2 regions of the Knoellia sp. AC549 genome follow, and region 2 is predicted to be linked to the other one. Evidence: predicted binding sites of a transcription regulator. Region 2 holds the regulator's gene; the other holds the start of a gene.

Region 1 (3,412 bases), 580 kb from region 2:
CTCACGCGGTCAGAGCAGACTGGGTAGTCCGGTGAGTGCGACAAGGCGCGGCATCAGGACGACACCTGTGTGGACCAGCACGTGGGTTGTGGGCACAGGCTCGCCACCGTGGATGCGGCCGGGAGCGCTCAGCCCTGTCCAGCATGACTTCAGAAGGGGATGGTTTCTGGTGGTCGGGGCGGGAAGTCGACGAGGTAGCGCCCCCAACCGGGAGTGCGGTCATAGTCGATGCCTGGTGGTGGTCCGCCGTAGGTGTTGCCGTCGATGTCGAACGAGACCGGGTACGCGCGGGGGTGTCGTGGGATGTCGTGGCTGTCGAGGAGCTCGGCCAGCTCTTCTTCGAAGGTGGTGGGGATGTCGGCGGGGTCGATTGGGGCGGGCGTCGAGGTGGTGGGGTCGCGGTGGGTGCGGCCGGCGGTGACGAGGTGGAGGTGGTCCACGGGCCAGGTCGTGGTGGCCAGGCCGGTGGGGTCGGTCCAGGTGGCGGTGGCGTCAGGGTGCAGGCGCACGGTCCAGCCGTCGCGCTGCTTGATGCGGTGGTGACGTCGACACAACGCCATGAGGTTGGTCGGGGTGGTGGGGCCGGTCGGCCAGGGTCGGACGTGGTCGAGGTCGCACTGGCGTGCGGGGGTGGCGCAGCCGGGGAAGCGGCAGGACCCGTCGCGCAGCCGGATGAGTCGGGCCATGGGGTCGGGCACGCGGTAGGAGTCGGCGATGAGGTCGTCAGGCGGTGCATTGCTCGCGGGTGGTGCGTCTCCGCGTTCGTGGGCCTTCTCGCGAGCGCGTTCTCGTGCGCGTTCCCGGCTCTGGTGCGCGCGGCGGGCGCTGTCCTGGCCGCGGGCGAACGCCTTCGGGATGTCACCGGCCACCAGCGCGCCGGTGCCACGGTCGCAGGTGAGGTCCCGGTCCGGGTCGGAGGCGCCGGCGGCATGGAGCCAGTCCCGGCGCACGAACGTCGTCCCGGAAGCGCCCAGCCCACCGACCTCGACGAGGTCCTCACCGGAGCCGAAGCCGGAGCCGGCGGCAGTGCCAGTGCCAGTAGCGGTAGCGGTAGCGGTGGCGGTGGCGGTGGCCTGAGCCGTGTCGCTCACAGGCGCCTCGTCGTCGTCGGCGGCGCGGGTGGCGTGGACGACGACCTTGACGTCGGAGTGTTCGAGGATGAGCTCCATCATCGCGTCGGCGCGGGCGAGTTCGAGGGAGTCGGCCTGCTTGTCACGCACGAGCTGACGGGCACGTTCGGTCACCGCAGCCCACGCGGTCCGGGCCTGCTCCACCTTGAAGTCCCCCCGCCAGTGGTCCGTGCCGTGCACCCCGGTGCGCCGGGTCAGTCCGCGCCGGGCACGTTCGTCCTCAGCATGGGCGGTCACCGCGTGCGGGTCGACCTGCGCCGCCGTGCGAGCCAGCAGCCGGCGCAAGGGCCCAGTTGTCAGCTGCCCCCACACGTCCTTGACCCGGTCCACGACCTCCGCCGCGGACTCCGGGGACAGGAACTCCGTCTCCTCCGTCACGACCCGCGCCCGGTGCTCATCCAGGTCACCAGTGGCCATCGCATCGACCACCCCAGGGGTGCGGGTCAGCTGACGGACCGCATCCAGGACCCGGTTCGCCGCGACATGTACCGAACACCCCAACCGGGGCGCAGCCAGCTCCGGAGCGTCAAGACGCTGGTACCCCAACCCGTGGTGCACCTCCACCGAGGTCCCGTCCTCCTGCACGTGCGAGTCCCGCGCGGACAGGTGCGCCAACGCGATCGCCTGCCGGGCCGACGCCGCATCCTTCTCCCGCTGCGCCAGCTCGATCACGTCCAGCAGCTCCTCGGAACTCATGTCCGAAGCGGAAGCAGACAACGCGGCATACCGGCCCTCCAGGGCGGCGGTCGCAGCGGTGCTTTCCATGTCTCAATCATACTCGAACGTCCGTTCGTACAACAAGCCATCCACAGGCGAATTCGGTTCTGCCGCAGGCGAACACGTGCCGCAGCGCTCGCGTCATGGTGTGGACAATTGACATTCCTACTTAGGTAGGAACACCATCTGCTCATGGGCGGGCGAAGGGGCGTGAGGACCGGCAGAGCCAATGGCTCAAAGGTGTCCTCGACCTTGCCGTCCTGGCGGCCCTGTCACGGGAGACGTCGGCATATGGCTACACCCTCATGGCCAGCCTTGCGGCCTACGGGTTCGAGGGGATCAAGGGCGGCACGATCTACCCGCTACTGGCCCGGCTCGAGGACGACGGGTTGGTCGAGAGCAAGTGGGTGACGGGTGACTCGGGACCCGCACGCAAGTACTTCTGGCTCACCGACGCTGGCCGCGTGGAGCTCGACGCGGGCCGCAACGGCTGGCTCACCTTCTCGACGACCATGACCACGGCACTGAGGGGATGAGATGAGCACGTCCAGAGGGCACTACATCCGAGAGCTCAGCGAACAGTTGCGCAGGTCGAAGGTCACGTGGCCGCAACCGGCGAGGACCTAGTGGTTGCGTTTGGACAGCCAGTCGACTACGCGCGGGAGTGGCGCTCCCTGTCTCGGCGGCGGTGGGCCGGGCAGGTCCTGCTGTGGACACTGCCCGCGGCGGGCATAGCCAGCGGCATCACCGCGATGTTCGCTGACCGAGGGTGGGGCGAGCGTGTTCCGCTCGACGGCTCGGACGCTGTCAGCTTCGTCGTCATGTTTTGCGTGGTCGGTCTGATCCCGTGGACCGGAGGATTGTTGGAGCCGTCGCCGGGCTTCGCGTCTGGGTGAGAGCACCATCCCCTCGGCGTGGCCGGTGAGACTCGCGGTTGTCGGCGTGTTCGCCGTCACCGTCGCCATGCTCGCCTGGGCCGTCGAGAAGCTGGGCCGCATCGACCGTGCTCGTCGAGGTGCCGCGATGGCTCCTTGCCCTGGTCGCGGTGGCGGGCATTGCGGCGGGCTTCTTCACCGGCCCTTCGCCCAACAGTGCGAGCCAGCCACCTGCACCACCTTGGGCGCCGCGTCAGTCGTGGAAAACTCGGGTGCGGCGGGCCTTTGTCAACCGCTAGCCTCGTCCCCATCATGAAGAACTGACCCAGCGACCCGCACGCGCCCGAGGCCCACGGCCCGCGCGAGCACCCGAACCACTCCCGCTGGAGTCCCATGTCCCAACCCCTGACTGTCCGCGACGTCTCGCACGGCTACGAAGGCCGCACCGTCCTCGACGCCATCGACCTGACCGTGGCCCCGGGCCAGCGCGTCGGGCTCATCGGCGAGAACGGTTCGGGCAAGTCCACGCTCATCCGTCTCGTCGCCGGGATCGAGGCCCCGGACCACGGCTCCATCGCGACCCCAGCAGACCTCGGCCACCTCGCCCAGGACAGCGGCCTCGACCCCCACAGCACCGTCGGCGAGGTCCTCACCCAGGCACTTGCACCCCTCCATGACGCCGTCGCCAAT
Region 2 (3,412 bases):
TCGGCGATGGCGCGCATGACCCGGAGGCCGGCTGCATCAATCATGGATCCATCCTATAACAGTCAGTTATCAATCGGCCAGTCCTCTGCACGCCGCGTGATGCGCTGACGGACGAGGGTCGGGCGTATCTGGCGGTGGTGCCGAGCCCTCCTCTCCAGCATGAAGGCCACGATGCGAAGGCGGACAGCCCGCCGCAGCCACCACCCGGACGTCAGCTGTGACGCCCTCGGCCGGTGGCACTGGAGGTGCCAGTGCGGAGCCGGAGCGTACGCGGGCGGGTCGGCCACCGACTGGCGCTGGATGGTCACGGGAGCGCTGGTCCACCAGAGCGCCTGCCCGGGCGAGTGATGCAGCGCGGTGCGTTGGGCGACCTACGATGGTGGGGTGAGTCGAGAGGTGTCCGTGGGTGAGGTCGCATCGCTCCTGCGCGACCGCGGCCCTGCGTTGGTCCTGACCGGCGCCGGCATCTCGACCGAGAGTGGCATCCCCGACTACCGCGGGCCCGACGGGAAGCGGCGGGTGACACCCATGTCGCACCAGGAGTTCTGTGCGACCAGTGATGCGCGACAACGTTATTGGGCCCGCAGCTTCATCGGTTGGCAGCGCTTCTCCGTCGCCGAGCCCAACGCCGGGCACCGAGCCGTCGCCGAGCTCCAGCGCGTCGGCGCGATCGGCACCGTCATCACCCAGAACGTCGACGGCCTCCACCAGGACGCCGGCACGCGCGACGTGATCGAGCTCCACGGAAGCCTTGCCGACGTCGAGTGCCTCACCTGCGGCGAACGCACCGACCGTGACCTCGTGCAGGCCTTCATGGACGACGCCAACCCCGGGTTTGCCTCTCTGGCTCTGGGACTGGTCGGCGACGGCTCACGGGTGAGCAGCCAGATCCGGCCCGACGGCGACATCGTCCTTGCCGACGAGGCCGTGCAGACCTTCGTCCCGCCTCGCTGTCTCCTGTGCGGGGACGACACCCTCAAGCCCGATGTGGTCTTCTTCGGCGGCTCGGTGCCCAAACCACGGGTGGAGCAGTGCTTCGCCCTCACCGAGGCCGCGCCGGTCCTCGTCGTGCTCGGGTCGTCGCTCAAGGTGATGAGTGGATACCGGTTCGTGCGACGCGCCGCGGCACACGGCATACCCGTCGTCGTCGTCACGTTGGGCCCCACGCGTGGAGACGCCGAGACAACGCATCGGATCGATGCGCCGCTCGGCGTCACGTTGACCGCCCTGGCGCGGGAGCTGGCCGCGCGGGTGGGGTGAGCCCAGCCGCTCAGATGCGACGCAGGACCGCCGTGACCTTGCCGAGGATCGTCGCGTGGTCGCCGTCGATGGGATCGAAGGACGGGTTGTGCGGCATGAGCCAGACCTTGCCGTCCTTGCGCTTGAACGTCTTGACCGTCGCCTCGTTGTCGAGCATGGCCGCCACGATGTCGCCGTTGTCGGCATTCGGCTGCTGACGCACCACGACCCAGTCACCGTCACAGATCGCGGCGTCGACCATCGAGTCACCGACGACCTTGAGCAGGAACAGTGAGCCCTCGCCGACGATCTGTTTGGGCAGGGGGAAGACCTCGTCCACCATCTCCTCGGCCATGATCGGCACGCCGGCGGCGATGCGGCCGAGCACGGGCACATAGCTCGCCTCCGGCCGCGTGTCGCCCGATCCCGTCGGGTCGAGGTCGGCGTCGATGTCGTCAGGAGCCGCTCCACCTCGGTAGCCGCGGATATCGCTCGGCGTGTCGGGGGAGATGACCTCGAGCGCGCGGGGCCGGTTGGGGTCGCGGCGCAGGTAGCCCTTCTTCTCGAGGGCGTGCAGCTGGTGCGACACCGAGCTGGGGGAGGTGAGGCCGACGGCCTGGCCGATCTCACGCATGCTCGGCGGGTAGCCACGGCGGTCGACCGAGTTGCGGATGACGTCGAGAACCTTGCGCTGCCGCACCGTCAGGGTGCCGTCGCCCGGGTCACGGTCGGGCAGCTGGTGGACGTCGGCGTCGTCCTGGCGGCGCTTGTCGCTCATGGTTCGTCTCCTCAGAGGGCGTTGTCGGTGGCGCCTGATTGGCTTTCTGACATGAGCACAGACTACGGAGTTCGGGCAGGTGTTTCAAACATCTGTTCGACGCGTGTCTTGAACTCCTCGAACGTCCGTGCTAGAAATCGTACAAGCGTTCGTTCGAACACCGTTTCGAGCGTGACACCGATCCAGGAGGACACCATGAGTGCAGTTGCAGTGCTGGACGGCACGACCATCGGGTATGCCGCACCGCGTCCGGTTCCGCGTCGCTCGACGCAACCGCGCCTCGTGTCGGTCCCCACCGGCGCGTCGGTGCCGGTGTTCGCGGCGCCGGCGCTGAGGGTCACCCGCGCCGGTCGTCTCGCCCTGACGAGCCTCGTTCTCCTGGTCGCTCTCGTGGTCGGACTCGTCGCCCTCACGGGAGGAGCGGCTGCGTCGGCGCCCGACGTGACGGTGACGGTGCAGCAGGGGCAGACCCTCTCCGAGATCGCCGCACAGCACCTCGCCGGGGTGTCGGTCGCGACCGGTGTCGCCGAGCTGCAGGCGGCCAACGACCTTGCCACGGCCCAGGTCCGGGTCGGTCAGACCATCGTCATCCCGCAGGGCTGACGCACACACTCCGAGCCGCTTCGACCCCGGTTCGGTCCTGAGTCCTTGGATGAGCTTCGACCCCTCTCCGACTCAGCATGGAGGGCGCCCCGCCACTCTTCGCGCGGGGCGCCCTTTGCTGTCTCGTCTCGGCCGCGGGTTGGTCGCGTTCCAGCGACAGGCGTGGCGTCGAGGTCGGACGCGAGAGGTCGCTCCGGTGCAATAAGACGGGGCTGTATGCGCTTGGACCTGTCATGACGGACGAGACGGGTGGACGCGTGCAGAAGGTCAGGCAGCTGCGAGTGGTGGTCGAGGCGGAGGACTACGACGCGGCGGTCCGGTTCTATCGGGACGTCCTCGGCATGGACGAGATCGCCGCGTTCTCCTCAGGAGGGGAGGACCGCGTCGCGATCCTCGAGGCGGGCCGGGCGACCTTCGAGATCGCCAGTCCTGCGCACAGGATCGCGATCGACGCCGTCGAGGCGGCGGGGACGCCGAGCCCAAAGATCCGGATCGCGTTCGAGGTGGACGACGCCGAGTCGGCGACCCGCGAGGCGGAGAGTGCTGGAGCAACCGTGGTCGCCGAGCCGGTCCTCACCCCATGGATGTCGCTCAACTCCAGAGTCGACGCTCCGGCGGGCCTGACGATCACCTTCTTCGAGGAGACCGAGGACTCGCACGAACGGGCCGAGCGCGACGGGTTCGGCACCAACGACGCCTGACCCGATCCACTGCTGCTCACGGGGGAGTCGGACGCCTCACCCTCAGGCGAAGACGAGGTTCAGGGGTAGGTCGTGGAAGGCTGCCAGGAAC

Evidence for each region. Region 2 encodes LexA, which represses DNA repair genes until DNA is damaged. Its sites were predicted from a motif close to TCGAACANNTGTTCGA; they were not measured.
Region 1: the regulator LexA is predicted to act here: its motif matches at 1,909-1,924, upstream of ACZZ98_RS12840 (HNH endonuclease signature motif containing protein).

Annotation. Positions count from the first base shown of each region.
Region 1 is NZ_OZ409890.1:2,627,233-2,630,644, forward strand. It holds gene ACZZ98_RS12840 (HNH endonuclease signature motif containing protein) at 150-1,895, opposite strand; gene ACZZ98_RS12845 (PadR family transcriptional regulator) at 2,117-2,383, shown strand; gene ACZZ98_RS12850 (ABC-F family ATP-binding cassette domain-containing protein) at 3,116-3,412, shown strand, end outside.
Region 2 is NZ_OZ409890.1:3,203,668-3,207,079, forward strand. It holds gene ACZZ98_RS15605 (LysR family transcriptional regulator) at 1-44, opposite strand, end outside; gene ACZZ98_RS15610 (Sir2 family NAD-dependent protein deacetylase) at 385-1,260, shown strand; gene lexA (transcriptional repressor LexA) at 1,271-2,017, opposite strand; gene ACZZ98_RS15620 (LysM peptidoglycan-binding domain-containing protein) at 2,213-2,620, shown strand; gene ACZZ98_RS15625 (VOC family protein) at 2,854-3,321, shown strand; gene ACZZ98_RS15630 (winged helix DNA-binding domain-containing protein) at 3,364-3,412, opposite strand, start outside.